DNA from 2 places in the Paraburkholderia sp. PAMB 6770 genome. Region 1 is predicted to be linked to the other one. Evidence: predicted binding sites of a transcription regulator. Region 1 holds the regulator's gene; the other holds the start of a gene.

Region 1 (10,233 bases):
GCACAGATACAGCGGGCGGCCCGCCGAGTGCTCCTCGCGCAGATAGTCCACGAGCTGCGTGTTGTACGGCAGCACGCCGACGTCGATCGTCACGCGCCGCGCGATCTGCTCTTTCATGTAGGCCTTGCCGTGCACGATCCAGCGCAGGCACAGGAAAATCGCCAGCGGATTGTTCTTCAGCAGGACCAGCAGTCCTTCGAGCAGAAAGTCGGTCCGCGTCAGCGTGCCGTCGAGATCCACGCACAGTGGGATCGTTGCGCTCGCCATGTTTATCCCTCGTCGCCTGTCGGTCCGCAGGCCGCCGCGCCGCGCGCGGCGCGCACACCTTGCCTGCCTCTACCCCGCGATGCTAGGGATGCGGCGCGCGGCCCACTGTGCGCCAGCGCACGACCGATCATGCAAACACAAAACGCCGGTCGAGCCGGTATTTGACGACGTAGCCGAGCACGAGCCCGAGCGCGCCGCCCGCGAGGCGCGCCGGCTCCGAGTGGAACAGCGCGTTCGCGCCGAACTCCGCACCCCAGAAGATCGCGGTCGTTGCGCCGCCCATCGCGACGTACAGCACGAAGGTCTTCATTCCGTGCGCGACGCTGCGATGCGCGTAGCGGAAGATCCATGCCTTGTCGAGCGCATACTTGACGACGAGCCCCACCGCGGTGCCGACGCCGACCGACAGCGCGACGGCGGCCGCGCCCCGGTACAGCGCAAATGCGAGCTTCTGGCTCGCGAGATTGGCGACGATCGACAGCGCGGCGAACAGCGCGTACCCGACGACGAGCCGGGTTCCGGTAAACGGCGCACTCAGGCGCTGCGGGTTCAACACGCGAATCCTCCCGGCAAGCGAAACGTGGCGCGCCGACGGCGCGCGGCGGACAGTGCGCGCGCGGACCTCACAGCGGCGCGCGCTTGAAGACGAAGCCGGGCAACGCGCGGATCACGAGCATGATGCCCGCCCAGAACCACGGCGTGTACAGCGAATCCCGGCCGCGCGCGATCGCGCGCACGATGTCCGCCGCGACCCGCTCCGGCGACGCGACAAGCGGGCCCGGCAGCGCGAGGCCGGCGGTCATCGGCGTATCGACGAAGCCGGGCTTGATCGTCAGCACCCGCACGCCGCACTTGAACAGCCGCGCGCGCAAGCCCTCGCAAAACGTCGTGACCGCCGCCTTCGCGGCGCCGTACACGTAGTTCGACGCGCGGCCGCGGTCGCCCGCCACCGACGAAATCACCGCGATCGTGCCGCTGCGCTGCGCCTCGAACACGTTCGCGAGCAGCGTGAGCAGCGCGATCGTCGACAGCGCGTTGGTGGACAGCTCGCGCATCGCCGCCTCGACGTCGCGCTCGCATTCGGCCTGATCCGAGAGCGTGCCGTGCGCGATCAGCACGATGTCGATCTGCCCGAGCGCGGCGCGGCACGCGGCGAGCATCGCCGGATGCGCGTCGCGCGCGGTGAGATCGAGCGCACAGGTGAAGGTTTCGCGCGCGCCGCGCACGCGCAGGTCTTGCGCAAGCTGGTCGAGCCGCGCCGCGTGACGCCCGGCGAGAAACAGGCGCGCGCCCTGCGCGGCCCAGCGCCGCGCGCAGGCGAGCGCGATGGCGGACGTCGCCCCGACGATCAGAACGTTCTTCATGACTGTGTGGTCCGTTTCCAGAAGCGCGACATCAACGCCGGGTCGCGCAGTGTTTCGAGGGTTTGCCATGCCGGATAGGCCGCGCGGAAATCGGCCCCGCTCATGTGGGCGTCCTTCGCGGGGTACTGGCGGCCGCCGGCCTCGCGCACGATCGCATCGAGCCGCGCAAACAGCTCCGCGTTCGCACGTTCGTGCTGCGGGAAATCGAGCGCGAGCGACACCCCGGGCATCGGGAACGACAGCAGCCCCGGCGACACCCGCGTGCCGCAGCGCTTGAGCACCGCGAGAAAGGAGCCCGCGCCGCTCTTCGCGATCGCCGCGAGCATCGCCCGCAGCGCATCGCGCGCGGCCGCATCCGGAAGCACGCACTGATGCTGCTGGAACCCGCGCCGTCCGTACATGCGGTTCCAGTTGCGCACGCCGTCGAGCGGATAGAAGAAACGCGCGAAGTCGACCCGGCTCTCGCGTGCGGCCTGCGCGTGGCGCCAGTAGTAATGCGCATTGAACGCCTTGATCGTGAAGCGGTTCACCGGCGAGCACGGCGGCGTGAACGGCACGTTGCGCCTGCGCGCGGCCGGCAGCGTGAAGTCGCCGTCGTCCGCGTGGTCGCCGGCCAGATAGATGCCGCGCCCGAGGGCCGCGCCGCCGCTCAGGCAATCGACCCACGCAACGCCGTACTCGTGCCGCGCATCGTACTCGGCCGACACCTGCAGAAACGCGTCCAGATTCGCGAGCGGCACGCTCGTCTGCGTGATGTAGGCGGAGCCGGCCCGCATCAGCTGGATCTCGACCCACGCGACGATCCCGGTCAGCCCGAGGCCGCCGATCGTCGCGCGAAACAGCGCCGTGTTTTCGTCGGGCGCGCATTCGAGCGCGCCGCGATCGGAGCGCACCAGCGCGAAGCGCCGCACGTGCGCGCCGAACGTGCCGCGCACATGATGGTTCTTGCCGTGCACGTCGTTGGCGACCGCGCCGCCGAGCGTGACGAACTGCGTGCCGGGCGTGACGGGCAGCATCCAGCCGCGCGGCACCGCGAGCGCGAGCACTTCGCCGAGCGTGACGCCAGCTTCGGCGCGCACGACGCCCTGTTCCCAGTCGGCGGCGATGAAGCGGTCGAGTCCGCGCAACTGCAGCACGTGATCGGTGGCCGCGAGACAACTGTCGCCATAGCTGCGGCCGTTGCCGAACGGCAGCGTGGTGCCGAAGCGTTCGCGCGCGAGCGCGAGCGCGGCCTCGATGCCGTCGCGCCAGCCGGGCCGGCAAGGGAACTGGAGCGCATACGGATAACGCCCCCACGACTGGAGCTTCGACACGCTCATCACGAATCGCGCCACGCAAAGAGGAAAATGGACGAAGCGGATCGTAGACGGCCGCACGCGCCGCCACTGTCTGCTAGCTCACATTCGTTCGCGTTTTGCCAGGATGGCCGGGAGCGTGTCGCGTTTCATTGGGGTTGCGGGTTGCGGGTTGCGGGTCGTGAATTCTGGGCTGTGGGCCGTGAGCGACGCGGGCATGGGGCGGCACACGCAGGAGCGCCCCAATACACAGGAGTACTGTGCACTGTACGCCCACGCAGACGGGCGCCCGCCCCCTCTTTCCGCGAGCCCGACCGACCGGGCGGGCGCAGCGCCCGCCTCGCGCGTCAGTACGTGTCGAACACCTGCTGCAGCGCGTCGGCCCCAGCCACGCCCGCTGCGAGTGCCAGCATCAGCAGCACCCGCGCCTTGTACGGATTGAGCGAGCCCGCGCTCACGAAGCCGAGCGCATCGTCGGGCGCCGCGCCGTTGCGCATCACGTGGCCCGATCCGACACGCGACGCGCGCACCACCGCGACGCCCGCCTTCGCCGCTTCGGCCAGCGCCTGCTGCACGGTAGCGTGAATCGAGCCGTTGCCTGTGCCGGCGACGACGATGCCGCGCACGCCCGCGGCGACAAGCGCATCGACCGCGACGCGCGACGCCCCCGCATAGCTCGTGACGACCTCGACGGCCGGCCAGTCGTCGCCGGCCGCGAACCCGCCCGGGAGCGGATGCGCGCGCACGACCCCGCGCTGGAACTCGACGCGGCCATCCTGCACCCAGCCGAGCGCGCCGACCTCGGGCGACTGGAACGCGTCCACCGCATAGGTGCTGACCTTGACGACGTCGCGCGCGCTGTGAATGCGGTTGTTGAACGCCACCAGCACGCCCTGTCCGGCGGCCGCGGCGCTCGCCGCGACCGTCACCGCGTTCAGCAGGTTCAGCGGGCCGTCGGCCGACAGCGCGGTGGACGGCCGCATCGCCGCGGTCAGCACCACCGGCTTGCGGGTGTGCACGGTGAGGTGCAGCAGGTAAGCGGTTTCTTCGAGCGTATCGGTGCCGTGCGTGATCACGATGGCGTCGATCGCGTCATCCGCCGCGAGCGCGTTCACCCGCGCGGCGAGCAGCGTCCACAGCGCGAGCGCCACGTCCTTGCTGTCGACGCTCGCGACCTGCTCGGGCGCGATCCGCGCGACGCCGGCAAGCGCCGGCACCGCGTCGAGGAGCTGGTTGACGCCGACCACGCCGGCCTGGTAGCCCGCGGTATGGGTCGCGTCGGCCGCGGAGCCGGCGATCGTGCCGCCGGTGGCCAGCACCGCGATGCGCGGCAGGACGCGCGCCGGCGCGGCGGCGTGCGTGGAAGCGGTGGAAGGCGAGGTAGTCATGGCGGCGATTGTAATCGATGCGAGACGGGCCGCGGCACGCTCTGGCGCCGGGGACTTCACGTAACACTTGAAAAGTGCCCGATACTGTATAAAAATACAGTCACCTGTCTATCCATACAGTGGCGCCATGACCAAACTCACCGCACGACAGCAGCAGGTTTTCGATCTGATCCGCCGCGCGATCGAGCGCACGGGCTTTCCGCCCACCCGCGCCGAAATAGCCGCGGAACTCGGCTTCAGCTCGGCGAACTCGGCGGAGGAACATCTGCGCGCGCTCGCGCGCAAGGGCGTGATCGAGCTCGCGGCCGGCGCTTCGCGCGGCATCCGGCTGCTGGCCGGGCAGGACGACGCGCCGCACCAGCTGACGCTGCCGCATGCGGCGCTGCTGCAACTGTCGCTGCCGCTGATCGGCCGCGTCGCGGCGGGCAGCCCGATCCTCGCGCAGGAGCACATCGCGCAGCACTACGCATGCGACCCGGCGCTGTTCTCGAGCAAGCCCGACTACCTGCTGAAAGTCCGCGGGCTGTCGATGCGCGACGCCGGCATCTTCGACGGCGACCTGCTCGCCGTGCAGCGGCGCAGCGAGGCAAAAGACGGGCAGATCATCGTTGCGCGCCTCGGCGACGACGTCACCGTGAAGCGTCTGAAGCGCCGCACGAACGGCATCGAACTGATTGCCGAGAACCCCGATTACGAAAACATCTTCGTCGAGGCCGGCAGTGCAGATTTCGCGCTCGAAGGCATTGCGGTGGGGCTGATCCGTCCCACCGAATTCTGAACCGTCTGAAGAACCGTCTGAACCCTGTCTGAATCCCGTCTGGAGAAACGCATGGAACGCCTTGCCCGCCTGCTGCCCTTTCGCCAGTTCGGCCGTCTGCGTCACCTGCGCGGCGTCGTGCCGTGCGCGCCGCTCGACGCCGGCCCGCCCAGCGGCTCGCTGTTCGATCCGGCGCCCGCGGCCCACCCAGACCGCAGCGTATCGGGCGCACCGCGCACCCCGCCGTCTGCCTTGCCAGCTTTCGCACGCGTGTCGCTGAATGCCGGGCTCCATATGGCGGAGCCGGCGCGCCGCGCGCCGGTGCGCGTGTACCATGGACCGTCGCGCGTCATCATGGTCGGCACGCTGGACGCCGTATGCCGCATGATCGACCGCTGCATTGCAGAGGAAAGCGCGGGCGTCGCGAGCCGCTAACGGACTCCATCACCGCACGCGCCCACCTCGGCCCCGCGTCTGGCCACGTGCCTGACCCTGTGCCTGACCCTGTGTCTGGCTCCGTGTCTGGCTCTACACCTGGCCTCACTTTCTGGAGCGCGCCGTACGATGCCGGTTTCAACCTCAGTTTCACCCGCGGTTTCCACCTCGGCCGCAACCCGAGTCTCACCCCGCGCCAGCCGCGGCTCCACGAAGCCGTTCATTGCGGTTCTCATCGTTGTCGCGCTGGTCGCGATACTGGGTTACGGCTATGCCTCCCCCTATGTCGCGCTCAACCGTCTGAAGCAGGCCGCCGACGCGCGCGATGCGCAAACCGTCAGCGAATACGTGGACTACCCCGCGCTGCGCGAGAGCCTGAAGGAGCAGATCGCGGGCCTCATGACGCGTCGCGTGCACGGCAGCGGCAATCCGTTCGCGGCGCTGGGCGCGATGATCGGCATTGCACTGGTCGGGCCGCTGGTCGATGCCTACGCGACGCCTGCCGGCGTCGCGGCGTTGCTCAACGGCATGCCGCCGAGCGGCAACCCGCAGCAGCGGCCGCCGGACACGGCCCCTTCCGCGGCTGCAGACGCCACGCCAGGCACTGCGGCTACCGGCGCCGCGTCCGTCCCGTCTGAGCCATCTGCGCCGCCGCACACGCACGCGGGCTATCGCAGCCTGAATGAATTCGTCGTCACCTACCAGCATGGCGTGGGCGACGCACGCTACCGCGCGATCTTGCATCGCGAGGGGTGGTTCACCTGGAAGCTGGCGGCCGTCGAACTGGGCGACTAGGCCAAACCCGTCGATCCAAACAACAGCCTAAACAACGGCCCCAACACGGGCCCAGGCAACGGTCCACGCGAGAACGAGAGACCCGCAAGGGCCCAGCCGCGGAGCCGCGCGAGAATCAGGCTGCAGCCTCGGCGGCGGCCTGTTGCTGCTCCTGCGCGGACGAGCACGCCACGAGGATGCTGCACGAAACGCGGTCGAGCAATGGCGTGTTGCCCGCGCCCATCCACCAGCGCGACAGCCCGGTGCGGCAACGGTGCCCGACGACGACGAGGTCCACCTGCAGCTCGCTGGACAGATTCGCAATTTCGTCGATCGGATGACCAAACGCGAAATGCCCCTGCGCCCGCACGCCGCGCTCGGTCAGCCAGTCGACACCCTCCTGCAGGATGTCGCGCGCGGCTTTCTCGAAGCTGCCGCAGGCCACGTCCGTCAGCAGTCCGGCGCTTTGCGCGATGCTCGACCGCATGTCCACCACGGACAGCAGATGCGTCTCCGCCTTCAGGTCCAGCGCCAGATCCGCACCGCAGCGCAACGCCTTGCGGCCCTCGCGCGAGCCGTCGTAGCACAACAGAATTTTCTTGTAGCTCGCCATGATGATCTCCCTTCCGCGCCGATCGCGGTTCTCGTCTCCATCATGGTGCGCCGCAATTCGGCTGGCAAGGGCTGGAAAACGCTAACAGGCGGAGCGCTCCCCGTTGCCCGCCCGGACGAGGCCGCCGCCGGATATCGCAGCGCAACACCCCTGCCCCGGCACGCGGCTCACGCCGCCACCGCCGACAGTACCGCGCCGATGCCCTAGAATGATCAGCCCGACCGGTCTTTCCTGTGTTTCGGACCCTATCGCCCCATGTCAGAAGCCGCTATTGAGTTCCTTCAAGTCCGCAAAAGCTATACCGGTAAGACCGTGGTCGACGACCTGTCGTTCCACGTGCGCGCGGGCGAGTGCTTCGGACTGCTCGGACCGAACGGCGCTGGCAAGACCACCACGCTGAGGATGCTGCTCGGCATCGCTGCTCCGGACGCCGGCACGATCCGGCTGTGCGGCGAACCGATTCCCGCGCGCTCGCGTTTCGCGCGCGCGCGCGTCGGCGTCGTGCCGCAGTTCGACAATCTCGATCCCGACTTCACGGTCCGTGAAAACCTGCTGGTCTTCGGCCGCTACTTCGGACTCAGCACCGCGCAGGCCCGCGCGATGGTGCCCGCGCTGCTCGCGTTCGCGCGCCTCGAAAACAAGGCGGACGCGCGCGTCGGCGAACTGTCGGGCGGCATGAAGCGGCGCCTCACGCTCGCCCGGGCGCTCGTCAACGATCCGGACGTGCTGATCATGGACGAGCCCACCACCGGGCTCGATCCACAGGCACGCCATCTGATCTGGGAACGGCTGCGCTCGCTGCTCGCGCGGGGCAAGACGATCCTGCTCACCACGCATTTCATGGAAGAAGCCGAGCGGCTCTGTCATCGCCTCTGCGTGATCGAGGAAGGGCGCAAGATCGCCGAAGGTGCGCCGGGCGAACTGATCGCCTCCGAAATCGGCTGCGACGTGATCGAGATTTACGGCTCCGACCCGGCCGCGCTGCGCGACGCCCTGGCGCCGCTCGCGCAGCGCACCGAAGTGAGCGGCGAGACGCTCTTCTGCTATGTCAGCGACGCCGAGCCGGTACTGGCGCGCCTGCGGCAGCGCGCCGACCTGCGGTATCTGCACCGCCCGGCGAACCTCGAAGACGTCTTCCTGCGGCTCACCGGCCGCGAAATGCAGGACTGAGCGGCCTGCCCGCTTTCACGCCAAGGAATTTTGCGACCATGGACGCCCGCACCTACGACACCCCCGGTGACGCCCGCCACGCCAGTCCGCCGTTTGCCGCGCTGCCCGCGAACGCCTGCAACTGGATGGCCGTGTGGCGACGCAACTATCTGGTGTGGCGCAAGCTCGCAGCTGCGTCGATGATCGGCAACCTCGCGGACCCGATGATCTATCTGTTCGGGCTCGGCTTCGGCCTCGGGCTGATGGTCGGCCATGTCGACGGCGTGTCGTACATCGCATTTCTCGCGTCGGGGACGGTCGCGTCGAGCGTGATGATGTCGGCAAGCTTCGAAGCGATGTACTCCGGCTTCTCGCGCATGCACGTGCAGCGCACCTGGGAGGCGATCATGCACACGCCGCTCACGCTCGGCGACATCGTGCTCGGCGAAATCGTCTGGGCCGGCAGCAAGGCGATGCTGTCCGGCGCCGCGATCATGCTGGTCGCCGGGGTGCTCGGCTATGCGAGTTTTCCGTCGATGCTGCTCGCGCTGCCGGTCATCATGCTGGCCGGTCTCGCGTTCGCGAGCATCGCGATGATCGTCACCGCGCTCGCGCCGTCCTACGACTTCTTCATGTTCTACCAGACCCTCGCGCTCACGCCGATGATGCTGCTGTGCGGCGTGTTCTTTCCGGTCAGCCAGTTGCCGCCGCTCGTGCAGCACATCACGCAGGTGTTGCCGCTCGCGCATGCGGTGGACCTGATCCGCGCCGCGATGCTCGGCCGTCCGCTCGACGGCGCGGCGCTGCACGTCGCAGTGCTGGCGGCCTGGGTGCTCGTGCCGTTCTATGCGTGCGCGGTGCTGTTCCGGCGCCGGATGATGCGCTGATGGCTGATGCGCTGATGGCTGATGCGCTGATGGGCTGATGGCTGATGGGTGAACACGCTTGATGGGTGCCCCCTGATGCGCGAACACGCTTGATGCGCGCCCCCCTGATGCGCTCATGCGCCAACGCGCGAGCGCCCCGGCCGCGACCTGAGATCGATCCGTGCCGGCGTCGCACCATCATGCCTCGTCACGCCGCCACACCTCGCCGCGCGTCATCCCTCGCCGTCATCCCTCGCCGTCATCCCTCGCCGTCATCCCTCGCCGTCATCCCTCGCCGTCATTCCTCGTCATCGCTCCACGGAATCTCGACGTCGGAAATGAAGCCGACCGTCGCGAACGGCCCGCCGTCGTGGCGGCCGCGCTTGCCGTCGGCGCGCTGCCATTCGGTGCGGAACATCGTCTTCGGCTCGTCGGCCAGCAGACGTACCGTGCGCAGTTCGTCGGGGTCGGCTTCCTCGACCGGGCCGTCGAGCGACACCAGCAGTTCCTGCGGCCACAAGCCGCCGGCGGGATCGTAAATGCGATCGCCATCGGGAATCAGCGTGAAGGCTTCCACGCCGATCGTCGCCGATGCATCGACGATCATCTTGCCGAGTGCGCGCAACAACGCGGTCGCGCGCGCCGAGTTCGCCTGACGAATCGCGAGATCGCCGCGCGTGAGCGCCTGTTCGAGTTTCGGATGAGTTTTTTGCTGCGCCATAGCCTGTCCTGATCTTGTGCTGATCTTGTCCTGATTCCAGCCGACCGCCGATTCCGCCGCGGGCCCGGCAACGCGCCGGCGCCACGGGAAGCCGCCCGCGCGCCTGGATGCTTAATGCGAGAAACAACCGTAAAACAACAACCGCAAATGCGGGCGTAAAAACTAGGCGTGGAAACCGAGCGCAAGCGCGAGCATGCCCGCCGCCACGCCGAACCCGACCACCGACACCGCCACCAGCGCGAGCATGCGCGGCGAGAACGAACGCATCAGCATCGCGAGCGACGGCACGCTGACCGGCGGCAGCGTCATCAGCAGCGCACCCGCCGGAGCCACGCCCATGCCGAGCGCCAGCATCGCCTGGATGATCGGCACTTCGCCCGCGGTCGGAATCACGAACAGCATGCCGGCTACCGCGAGCGCGACGATCCAGCCAAACTCGTTGCCGATCGCCGGCCCGACGTGCGGAAAGAGCCACGCGCGCGCCGCGCCGAGCAGCAGCACCAGCACGATGTACTCCGGAATGAGCCGCAGCGCGAGCCGCGCGAACAGGCTCAGCCAGCGCACGAACAGACCGCCGCCGGCCGTCTGCTGCTGCGCGGCGAGC
Region 2 (10,233 bases), 880 kb from region 1:
CATCTGATCGGCGACCGCATAGATCCCCTCGTTGCCGCGGTAGCTGCGCGCGATGCCGCTGCCCGACGGATCCGCGAGCGACGCGCCCGCCGTGTCATAACCGGGATCGGCGAAGCGCTGCGAGTCGTACCAGAGGCCCAGGCGGTAAGTGCCGGGCAAGCCGGCCGGTTTCGGCGCGGCCGGGTCGGCCGGCACGGGGTTGAGCGCGTACTGCACCTCGCCGATGAAGAGCGCGCCGTGTTGCCGGGCGAAGTTCGTACCGTGCGCGTCGAGCTGCTGCGGATCGGCGCTGCCGTTGCTGGCCGGATTGCCGAACACGCCGGCGAGCACGGTCCATGCGCCGGACGGCGTCACGCGCAGCCGCACGCCGGGCGAGGCGAGCGGATAGGCGGGACCGCCCGCCGGCAGATCGACCGACGGCAGCACGTTCCAGCCAAACGTCGCGTTCATGAAGAGGCTCGCGTCGTCGCTCACCATGAACTCCTGGTCGACGCTTTGCTGGCCGATCTTCAGATCCGCGTCGCCGCCGGCGAACGTCTGCTGGTACCACAGTTCCCACAGACGCGTGGTGTCGTCGGCCTCGATGCCGCTTGCGCTTTGCAGCGTCTGCAGATTGCGTGCGCTGAGGCTCGTGCCGTGGATCTGCAGGCCCGATACGTTGAACGTGCCGCCAGGCAGCCCGAACGCTTTTTGCGTATCGATGCCGAGGCCGAACTGCGTGACGCCGTCGTACGCGCCGCCGCGTCTCACGCCGCCTGTCAGGTTGCCCAGTGTCTCGCTGGTTTCCTGCAGGCCGATCGTCACGCCCCGGTTGTCGAGCCACGGGCGCACGCCGCCCATGTCGCCGAACAGGCTGGCGCGGCTCCAGAAGCCGGTTGGAGCGGGGGCTGCGGCCGCGGGCGCAGGCTCGGCCACGGGCGCAGACGCAGGTGCAGACGCAGGTGCAGACGCAGACGCAGGTGCAGACGCAGGTGCAGGCGCAGGCGCAGGTGCAGGTGCAGGCGCAGGCGCAGGTGCAGGCGCAGGCGCAGGTGCAGGCGCAGGCGCAGGTGCAGGCGCAGGTGCAGGTGCAGGTGCAGGCGCAGGTGCGAGCGCCAGGGGGCGCGCATCGTCGGACGAGGCTTGCGCGAGTGCGGGGGCGGCTGCGCCGATCGACAGCAGCAGGCCGAGACCGGCGGGTCCGGCGGCGCAGCGGCAGGCGAGGGTGAAGTTGTTTTTCATCGCGAGCAGAGGCAGAAGGGAAATGGGCAAACGAGATCGAAAGGCCCCGAACAGGGCGACGCCGGGTCGATCGGGCATGCCGCGTCCCCGTCGAGCCCGAACGGATCGGGCAACGTGAGAGGACGCGACGGCACCTCGCCGTCAAACGGACGGCGCACAGGCGTACGACGGAGCGTGCGGCTGACGGCGCGGCATCAAGCCGGCCGGAAAAGAAGCGCGCTAACCCAATACAGGCGAGTCAGCGGCAGAGGCGGGACCTCGGGGCGGCTAACTCGCGATCGTCAGGCCGGCGCAGGCCGGCATCGGACTTCCACTACCCGAGCATGTGTCCACGTGGGACTCCCTGAATGAGACGGGCGGATTGTAGGGGCCGCCTGCACCGTCCGGCAAGTAAAAAGTGCATCAAAAAAAGCGCCGCGTGCCGCGCGGAAATCGGGGGCAGGGTGACGCGGCCCGAGAGACCCGTGCCGCGTCGATTAGCCTGGCTCTGCTTAGCGAAGCCGGTTGACTTTTTGTTCTCAAAATGTCTAGAATTCGCCGGTCGTCACAAAAGGGGCTGATGCCTTGGACAGTAGCAGTAGTCGATCTTCGATCTGTTTCGCCGCCTGAGCGGCAGGACCCCCGCGCCATATTCTTTCGCCGCCGTCCTGCCTGCCGGGCAGACGGTGCGCGCCGCAGTATCTTTCCCCGTGCACCTCGAATCGTGTCATGTGAGCGCCTCGCCGCGGCGTGTGCTCGCATGGCGTTTTGTCGCGAGCGTCGACTCGCGGCTGCGTGCGCGCGCATCCCGCCTCGGCGGCGTGCGCGCGTGAATGGATTCGCGCGTGCTCCGGCCCGCGCAGCAGACGGGCGTGCTCAACGCCGACAAGGAGCGCTCCATGCCGGACCCTGACAGTTATCCCTTATGCCGCTATACCGTGCACCGCTGCACGTCCCCTTTCACTGACGCAAGCGAGTAGAGCCCCGCTGTCGCATCGCCGATCCCACGGCACTCCGGGTCTTGCTGGCTTCCGTCGAACCGCGTTAAGCCCAACGCTCGGAGAACCCTCATGAACTTCGGCCTGCTCCTGTCGCACCTGCCGCACGTCGAGGACGCCCGCGTCCACTACGACACGATGCTGTCGCTGCGTACCCGCCCGCCCCGCGCACGGGGTGCGCTCTGGCGCTATCTCAAGTCGCTTTTTGCGTAGTGTCCGCGTGCGTCCGCACACGAGGCGTGCCGGCCACGACCGGCCGCCCCGCGTGCGGGCCGCGCGGGCGTGTTCATTCACTACCTGCCTGTTTTCGCTCATGTCTGTTTTCTGTTTTGTCCCGCATGCCCGCGCGCCGTTGGCCGGCCCGCGCGTGCCGGCCGTGGGCCGTGTCTCGATGACCGCCGCTGGGGGAGCGCTGTAATGGACTTCAGCTTCGACCTGAAACGCACCGCTCACGCGTCCGCGTGGCGTCTGTTGCCCAATGGCTGGGACTTCGTTGCGTTCCCGCTGATCATCTGCGTGATCGCGATGGCCGCGATCGGCTTTCACCAGACGCTCGCGCCGATGTCGACGCTGAAGGCCCAGGTGATCTCGCTCGACCCGTCGCATCTGCCCGAGTACGCGATGCGCACGACGCTGCGCATGCTCGCGGCGATCGTCGCCTCGCTGGTGTTCACGCTGGCGTACGGCACGCTCGCGGCGAAGAGCCGCCGCGCGGGGCTCGTGCTGGTGCCGATTCTGGACATCCTGCAGTCGGTGCCGGTGCTCGGCTACATCTCGTTCACGGTGACGTTCTTTCTCGCGCTGTTTCCGGGGCGCGTGCTCGGCGCGGAGCTTGCGGCGATCTTCGCGATCTTCACGAGCCAGGCGTGGAACATGACGTTCAGCTTCTACCAGTCGCTGCGCACGGTGCCGCGCGATCTGGACGAAGTCTCGCGCGGCTTTCACCTGACCGGCTGGCAGCGTTTCTGGAAGCTGGAGGTGCCGTTCTCGATGCCGGGCCTGATCTGGAACACGATGATGTCGATGTCGGGGGGCTGGTTCTTCGTGGTGGCGTCCGAGGCGATCACGGTCGGCAACAACACGATCACGCTGCCGGGGATCGGGGCGTATCTGGCGCAGGCGATTGCCGGGCGCAACCTGCACGCGGTCGGCTGGGTGATTCTCGCGATGACGGTGGTGATTCTCGCGTACGACCAGCTGCTGTTCCGTCCGCTCGTCGCGTGGGCCGACAAGTTCCGCATGGAGACGACGAGTTCGGGCAATGCGCCGGAGTCGTGGCTGCTCGACCTGATCCGCCGCACGCGGCTCATTCACCGGCTGCTGGTGCCGCTCGGCTGGGTGTTCGCCCGCGCGGCGCGGGTGCCGATGCGGCTGCCGGCGCCGCGCGGCATCCGGTTCGAGCTGCCGGGGCGCGGCAAGGCGTCGCGCGTGGGCGATATCGTCTGGGGCGTGCTGGTGCTGCTGCTGACCGCCTATGTGGTGTACCGGGTGGTGGCCTACGTGCGCACCGGGGTGACGCTCGACGAGGTCGGCCACGTGTTCGTGCTCGGGTTCATCACGCTCGTGCGGGTGGTGGTGCTGATCGCGCTGTCCTCGCTGGTGTGGGTGCCGGTGGGGGTGCTGATCGGGCTGCGTCCGGCGCTGGCCGAGAAGATCCAGCCGCTTGCGCAGTTTCTGGCGGCGTTTCCGGCGAACCTGCTGTTTCCGGTGTTCGTGATCGTGATCGTGCGGTTTCACCTGAACCCGGACATCTGGCTGTCGCCGCTGATCGTGCTGGGCACGCAGTGGTACATCCTGTTCAACGTGATCGCGGGGGCGAGCGCCTATCCGAACGATTACCGGGAGGCGGCGACGAACTTCGGGATCCGCGGCTGGCAGTGGTGGCGCAAGGCGATGCTGCCGGGGATTTTTCCGTACTACGTGACGGGGGCGATCACCGCGTCGGGGGGCGCGTGGAACGCGAGCATCGTGGCGGAGTTCGTGCAGTGGGGCGACACGAAGGTGGAGGCGCATGGGCTGGGCGCGTATATCGCGCAGACGACGGCGGCGGGGGATTTTCCGAAGATCATCCTCGGCATTGCGGTGATGTCGCTGTTCGTGACGCTGTTCAACCGCCTGTTGTGGCGACCGATGTATGCCTATGCCGAATCCCGGCTGCGGCTCGACTGAGAGTAAAAGCGATGCTAAATCCGAAAATCGTATCCGCCGATCTGCCGCACACGCCGGCGCCGGCGCCGGCGCCGCGTTCCGGCGCGGAGGTGCTGCGCGTCACCGACGTGAGCCGCGGCTTCAACAAGAACCAGGGCGAACTGCTGGTGCTCGACGGCGTGAACCTGTCGCTGCGCGAGGGCGAGATCGTCGGCATGCTGGGCCGTTCGGGCTCGGGCAAGTCGACGCTGCTGCGCATCATCGCCGGGCTGATCCGGCCGACCGGCGGCGACGTGACCTATCTCGGCAAGCCGCTGGACGGCCCGGCCAAGGGGGTCGCGATGGTGTTCCAGACCTTCGCGCTGTTTCCGTGGCTCACGGTGCTGCAAAACGTGGAGGCGGGACTGGAGGCGCAGGGCGTGGGCGCGCGCGAGCGGCGCGAGCGGGCGCTCGCGGCGATCGACCTGATCGGTCTGGACGGCTTTGAAAATGCCTATCCGCGCGAGCTGTCGGGCGGCATGCGCCAGCGCGTGGGATTTGCGCGCGCGCTGGTGGTGGATCCGACGCTGCTGCTGATGGACGAGCCGTTCTCGGCGCTGGACGTGCTGACGGCCGAGACGCTGCGCACGGACCTGCTGGACCTGTGGACGCAGGGGCGCATGCCGATCAGGTCGGTGCTGATCGTGACGCATAACATCGAGGAAGCGGTGTTCATGTGCGACCGGATTCTGGTGCTGTCGTCGAATCCGGGGCGGGTGCTGGCGGAGATCAAGGTGCCGTTCGCGCATCCGCGCAACCGGCTGGATCCGGCGTTTCGCCGGCTGGTGGACGAGATCTACGCGAAGATGACGGCGCGCCGTCCCGACGAGACCGCGAAGAAGGGGCTCGAACTGGGCAGCTGGCTGCCGCACGTGTCGACCAACCTGATGGCGGGTCTGATCGAGACGCTCGCGGCCGCGCCGTACCACGGCCGTGCGGACATGCCGGAAATCGCGCGCTCGCTGCATCTGGAGGTGGACGACCTGTTTCCGGTGGCCGAAGTGCTGCAGCATCTGGGGTTCGCCGAGGTGCGCGAGGGCGATATCCTGCTCACGCCGCCGGCGCGGGTGTTCGCGGAGTTCGGCACGCAGGAGCGCAAGATGATGTTCGCCGAGCATCTGCTGCGGCTCGTGCCGCTCGCGGCGCGGATCAAGAAGGTGCTCAACGAGCGTCCGGGGCATCGCGCGCCGCGCGTGCGCTTCGAGCAGGAGCTCGAAGACTTCCTGTCGGACAGCGCGGCCGAGGAAACGCTCGACGCGGTGATCAACTGGGGCCGCTACGGCGAGATCTTCTCGTACAACGACCAGACCGAGCTGTTCAGCCTGGAAGACGTCGAGGCGTGAACGGAGCCGCCGCCGCGCCGGCAGACGGGTGCGGCGTGCGGCGCGCGCCGCTCAGACCGGGTCGGCGGCGATGGCCCAGTCGACCGCGGCGCGCGCGTGCAGCGCCGTCGTATCGTAGACGGGCAGCGACGCATGCTCCGGCCTGATCAGCAGCGTGATCTCGGTGCAGCCGAGGATCACTGCCTGGGCGCCGCGCGCCGCGAGGCCGTCGATGGCGCGCTGATAGACGCGGCGCGCGTCGTCCCGTATCACGCCGTGACACAGTTCTTCGTAGATGATCCGATGGATCGCCGCGCGCGCATCGTCGTCGGGCGTCAGCGTATCGAGTCCGTAGCGTTCGTGCAGGCGCGCGCTGTAGAACGGCTGCTCCATCGTATAGCGGGTGCCGAGCAGGCCGACGCGCGTCACGCCGTCCGCGCGCAGCGCCGCGCCGGTCGGATCGGCGATGTGCAGGAACGGGATCGCGAGCGCCTGCTCGATCGCGTCGCAGACCCGGTGCATCGTATTGGTCGCGAGGATCACGAGGTCCGCGCCGCCGCGCTCGAGCTGACGCGCGGCCGCCGCCATCCGCGCGCCGAGCGCGGGCCAGTCGCCGGCGCGCTGCAGCGCTTCGATCGCCGCGAAGTCGACGCTCAGCAGCAGGCTGCGCGCATTGTGATGGCCGCCCAGACGCGCCTTCGCGTGGTGGTTCAGCAGCCGGTAATACTCGGCAGACGATTCCCAGCTCATGCCGCCGATCACGCCGATGGTCTTCATCCCGCTTCCCTTTGCCGGTGTCGGGCGCGGCCGGTGGCGCCCGCTGACTGAGTATAGGGGGCGCGGTGCGCGGCGCGCCGGTACGGCGCGGCCGTCGCCCGCCGATACGGCGACGGCGGGCGGCCCGATACAGCCACCTTGATAAAGGCACTGTGTTTTTGTACAGTGCGGGTACCTGAGTCAGAAGGTGTACCCGTGTCCGCGGCTGTGCCGTTTGCGTTGCCCGTGCGCAAGATCATCCATTGCGACTGCGACTGCTTCTATGCATCGGTCGAGATGCGCGACGACCCGTCGCTGCGCGGCCGTCCGCTGGCGGTCGGCGGTCGTCCCGACCAGCGCGGCGTGATCGCCACCTGCAACTACGAGGCGCGCCGCTTCGGCGTGCATTCGGCGATGTCGTCGGCGCTCGCCCTGCGCAAATGCCCCGAGTTGCTGATCCTGCCGTCGGCGATGGAAAAATACCGGGTCGCGTCGCGTCAGATCATGGCGATTTACCGCGACTACACCGCCGCGGTCGAGCCGCTGTCGCTCGACGAAGCTTATCTCGACGTCACCGGCACGACGCGCTGCAAGGGCAGCGCCACGCTGATCGCAACGGAAATCCGCGAGCGCGTGCGCGCGACGGTCGGCGTGACGGTGTCGGCGGGCGTTGCGCCGAACAAGTTCATCGCGAAGATCGCATCCGACTGGAACAAGCCCGATGGCCTGTACGTCGTGCGCCCGCACGAGACCGATGCATTCGTCGCCGCGCTGCCGGTGCGCAAGATCTTCGGCGTCGGCAAGGTGACCGCGGCGAAGCTGGAACGGCTCGGCGTGACGACCTGCGCGCAATTGCGCACATGGCCGCTCGTCGATCTGCATCGGCAGTTCGGCGTGTTCGGCACGCGGCTCCATGAACTGGCGCGCGGCATCGACGAGCGGCCGGTACGGGCTGATCGCGAGCGCAAGTCGATCAGCGTGGAAACGACCTACGTCACCGATCTCGACACGCTCGACGCGTGCGCGGCGCAACTGCGCGAACTCGCCGCGCAGCTCGACGGGCGGATTGCGCGCGCGGGCGCGGCGGCGCTCGTGCGCAAGCTGTTCGTGAAGATCCGCTTTGCCGATTTTCAGCGCACGACGGTCGAGTGTGTCGGCGAGACGCCCGACGTGCCGACGCTGCTCGCGCTACTCGAAAAAGGCTTCGCGCGCCGCGACCGCGCGGTGCGCCTGCTCGGCGTCGGCGTGCGGCTCGAACAGGACGCGGGGGCGCTCGAAGGGCAGTTCGCGCTATTCGATGAAGCGACGGACGACGCTTCGACGGACGAAAGCCCGGCGGCGCACGCAGACGGGCCGCGCTGAAGCCCGTGCCGATGCCGGGGCCCGTTTCCGCCCGCTTGTGCGTTGCTGTGCGGTGACCGGTGCGATCGCCAGTACGGCCACCGGCGGCGAGGCGACAAGCCGACAAGCCGACAAGCCGACAAGCCGACAAGCCGACAAGCCGACAAGCCGACAAGCCGACAAGCCGACAAGCCGACAAGCCGACAAGCCGACAAGCCGACAAGCCGACAAGCCGACAAGCCGCACCCGGTTGCTCACTGCCTTTGTAGTGCCGATAGAATCGACCTCAGCCCAAGGAGCGAGTCATGGACCTGATCATCCGTCGCGCGCGTTTGCCGCGCAGCGAATCGCAACACGCGTCGCTGGTCGATATCGGCATCGATGCGGCGCGCATCGTCGCCGTCGAGCCGCATCTGGCCGCGCAGGCGCCGCAGGAAATCGACGCGGCCGGCCGGCTGGTCGCGCCGCCGTTCGTCGATCCGCACTTTCACATGGACGCGACGCTGTCCTACGGCCTGCCGCGCGTCAATGCATCCGGCACGCTGCTCGAAGGCATTGCGCTGTGGGGCGAACTCAAGCCGCAGCTGACCCAGGACGCGCTCGTCGAGCGCGCGCTGCAGTATTGCGACTGGGCTGTGGCGCGCGGCCTGCTGGCGATTCGCAGTCACGTCGACGTCTGCGATCCGCGCCTGCTCGCGGTCGACGCACTGCTCGACGTGAAGCGCCGCGTCGCGCCGTATCTGGACCTGCAGCTTGTCGCGTTTCCGCAGGACGGCCTGCTGCGCAGCCCTGGCGCGTTCGATAACCTGAAGCGGGCCATCGCACGGGGCGTCGACGTGGTGGGCGGGATTCCGCACTTCGAGCGCACGATGGCCGAGGGCGCCGAGTCGGTCCGCCTGCTGTGCGAATTCGCCGCGCAGCAGGGGCTGCGCGTCGACATGCACTGCGACGAATCGGACGATCCGCTGTCGCGCCACATCGAGACGCTCGCCGCGCAGACGCACCGGCTCGGGCTGCATGGCCGCGTGGCGGGCTCGCATCTGACGTCGATGCACTCGATGGACAACTACTACGCGAGCAAGCTGCTGCCGCTGATGCGCGAGTCCGGCGTCGCCGCGATCGCGAATCCGCTGATCAACATCACGCTGCAGGGCCGCAGCGACACGTATCCGAAGCGGCGAGGGATGACGCGCGTGCCGGAAATGATGGCGGCCGGCATCACAGTCGCGTTCGGCCACGACTGCGTGATGGATCCGTGGTACAGCCTCGGCTCGGGCGATATGCTGGAGGTCGCGCACATGGGCTTGCACGTCGCGCAGATGACGGGCATCGACGCGATGCACGCCTGCTTCGATGCGGTGACGGTGAACGCGGCGCGCATTCTCGGGCTCGACGGCTATGGGCTTGCGCCCGGCTGTGCCGCCGATTGCGTGCTGCTCGACGCGCGCGATCCGGTCGAGGCGATCCGCCTGCGCGCCGCGCGCCTCGCGGTGATCCGGCGCGGCAAGGTGGTCGCGCGTTCGCCGGCCGCGTGCGCGACGCTCGCGCTCGACGGGCGGCCGGCACAGGTCGATTTCCGGCTGCAGCGCGGCTAGCGGGTAATGCGCGCCGGCGCGCGCCGGGGCTCACTGGTGCACGCTGGCGCGTATTGAGGCGTATTGAGGCGTATCCGCGCGCGGAAGCGCCCGCCCCGGGTGCCGCCCGCTTGGCACGGGCCGCCCGCCGGAGATTGCGCCGCCGCTCGCGCGCTCAGCGCGGCGCCGCCTGTGACGCGGGCGTCATGCCGCTGTGGCGCAGCAGTGCGTCGATGCTCGGCTCGCGGCCGCGGAACGCCTTGAACGACTCCATCGCGGGCCGGCTGCCGCCCACTTCGAGAATTTCCTGGCGATAGCGCGTGCCGGTGGCCGCATCGAGCACGCTGCCGCCGGCCGCCTCGGCCGCTTCCTCGAACGCCGCATAGGCATCGGCCGACAGCACTTCGGCCCATTTGTAGCTGTAGTAGCCCGCGGCGTAGCCGCCCGCGAAAATGTGGCTGAACGTATTCGGCCAGCGCGAGAACGACGCCTGCGGCACCACGTGGAAGCGTTCGTTGATTTCGCGCGCGAGCGCATTGGCGCTGAGCGGGCCGCTCGGATCGAAGTCGGTGTGCAGCTTGATGTCGAACATCGAAAACACGATCTGGCGCAGCGTCGCGAGGCCGCTCTGGAAATTCTTCGCGGCGAGCATCTTGTCGAACAGCGCGCGCGGCAGCGGCGCACCGGTCTCGACGTGCGAACTCATGTCCTTCAGCACGTCCCATTCCCAGCAGAAGTTCTCCATGAACTGCGACGGCAGCTCGACCGCGTCCCATTCGACGCCGTTGATGCCCGACACCGCCAGTTCGTCGACGCGGGTGAGCATGTGGTGCACGCCGTGACCGAACTCATGGA

The links. The regulator LexA, encoded in region 1, represses DNA repair genes until DNA is damaged. The targets are predictions, from matches to a motif close to ACTGTATNNNNATACAGT.
Region 2: dinB (DNA polymerase IV) is a predicted target of LexA. The motif match lies at 6,634-6,651, and genes of this name have one in related genera.

What each region holds. Positions count from the first base shown of each region.
Region 1 covers NZ_CM173238.1:2,022,394-2,032,626, forward strand. Annotated here, with positions in the region: gene AC3AP7_RS09185 (UbiA family prenyltransferase) at 1-267, opposite strand, end outside; gene AC3AP7_RS09190 (GtrA family protein) at 395-823, opposite strand; gene AC3AP7_RS09195 (SDR family oxidoreductase) at 891-1,631, opposite strand; gene AC3AP7_RS09200 (FAD-binding oxidoreductase) at 1,628-2,944, opposite strand; gene AC3AP7_RS09205 (asparaginase) at 3,274-4,314, opposite strand; gene lexA (transcriptional repressor LexA) at 4,442-5,092, shown strand; partial or broken gene AC3AP7_RS09215 (hypothetical protein) at 5,309-5,506, shown strand; gene AC3AP7_RS09220 (DUF2939 domain-containing protein) at 5,636-6,301, shown strand; gene AC3AP7_RS09225 (universal stress protein) at 6,417-6,893, opposite strand; gene nodI (nodulation factor ABC transporter ATP-binding protein NodI) at 7,149-8,063, shown strand; gene AC3AP7_RS09235 (ABC transporter permease) at 8,102-8,929, shown strand; gene AC3AP7_RS09240 (hypothetical protein) at 9,207-9,629, opposite strand; gene AC3AP7_RS09245 (permease) at 9,792-10,233, opposite strand, start outside.
Region 2 covers NZ_CM173238.1:1,137,904-1,148,136, forward strand. Annotated here, with positions in the region: gene AC3AP7_RS05280 (carbohydrate porin) at 1-1,221, opposite strand, end outside; gene AC3AP7_RS05285 (hypothetical protein) at 2,271-2,411, shown strand; gene AC3AP7_RS05290 (ABC transporter permease) at 2,616-4,367, shown strand; gene AC3AP7_RS05295 (ABC transporter ATP-binding protein) at 4,379-5,728, shown strand; gene AC3AP7_RS05300 (aspartate/glutamate racemase family protein) at 5,780-6,484, opposite strand; gene dinB (DNA polymerase IV) at 6,761-7,825, shown strand; gene AC3AP7_RS05310 (amidohydrolase family protein) at 8,110-9,399, shown strand; gene AC3AP7_RS05315 (M3 family metallopeptidase) at 9,554-10,233, opposite strand, start outside.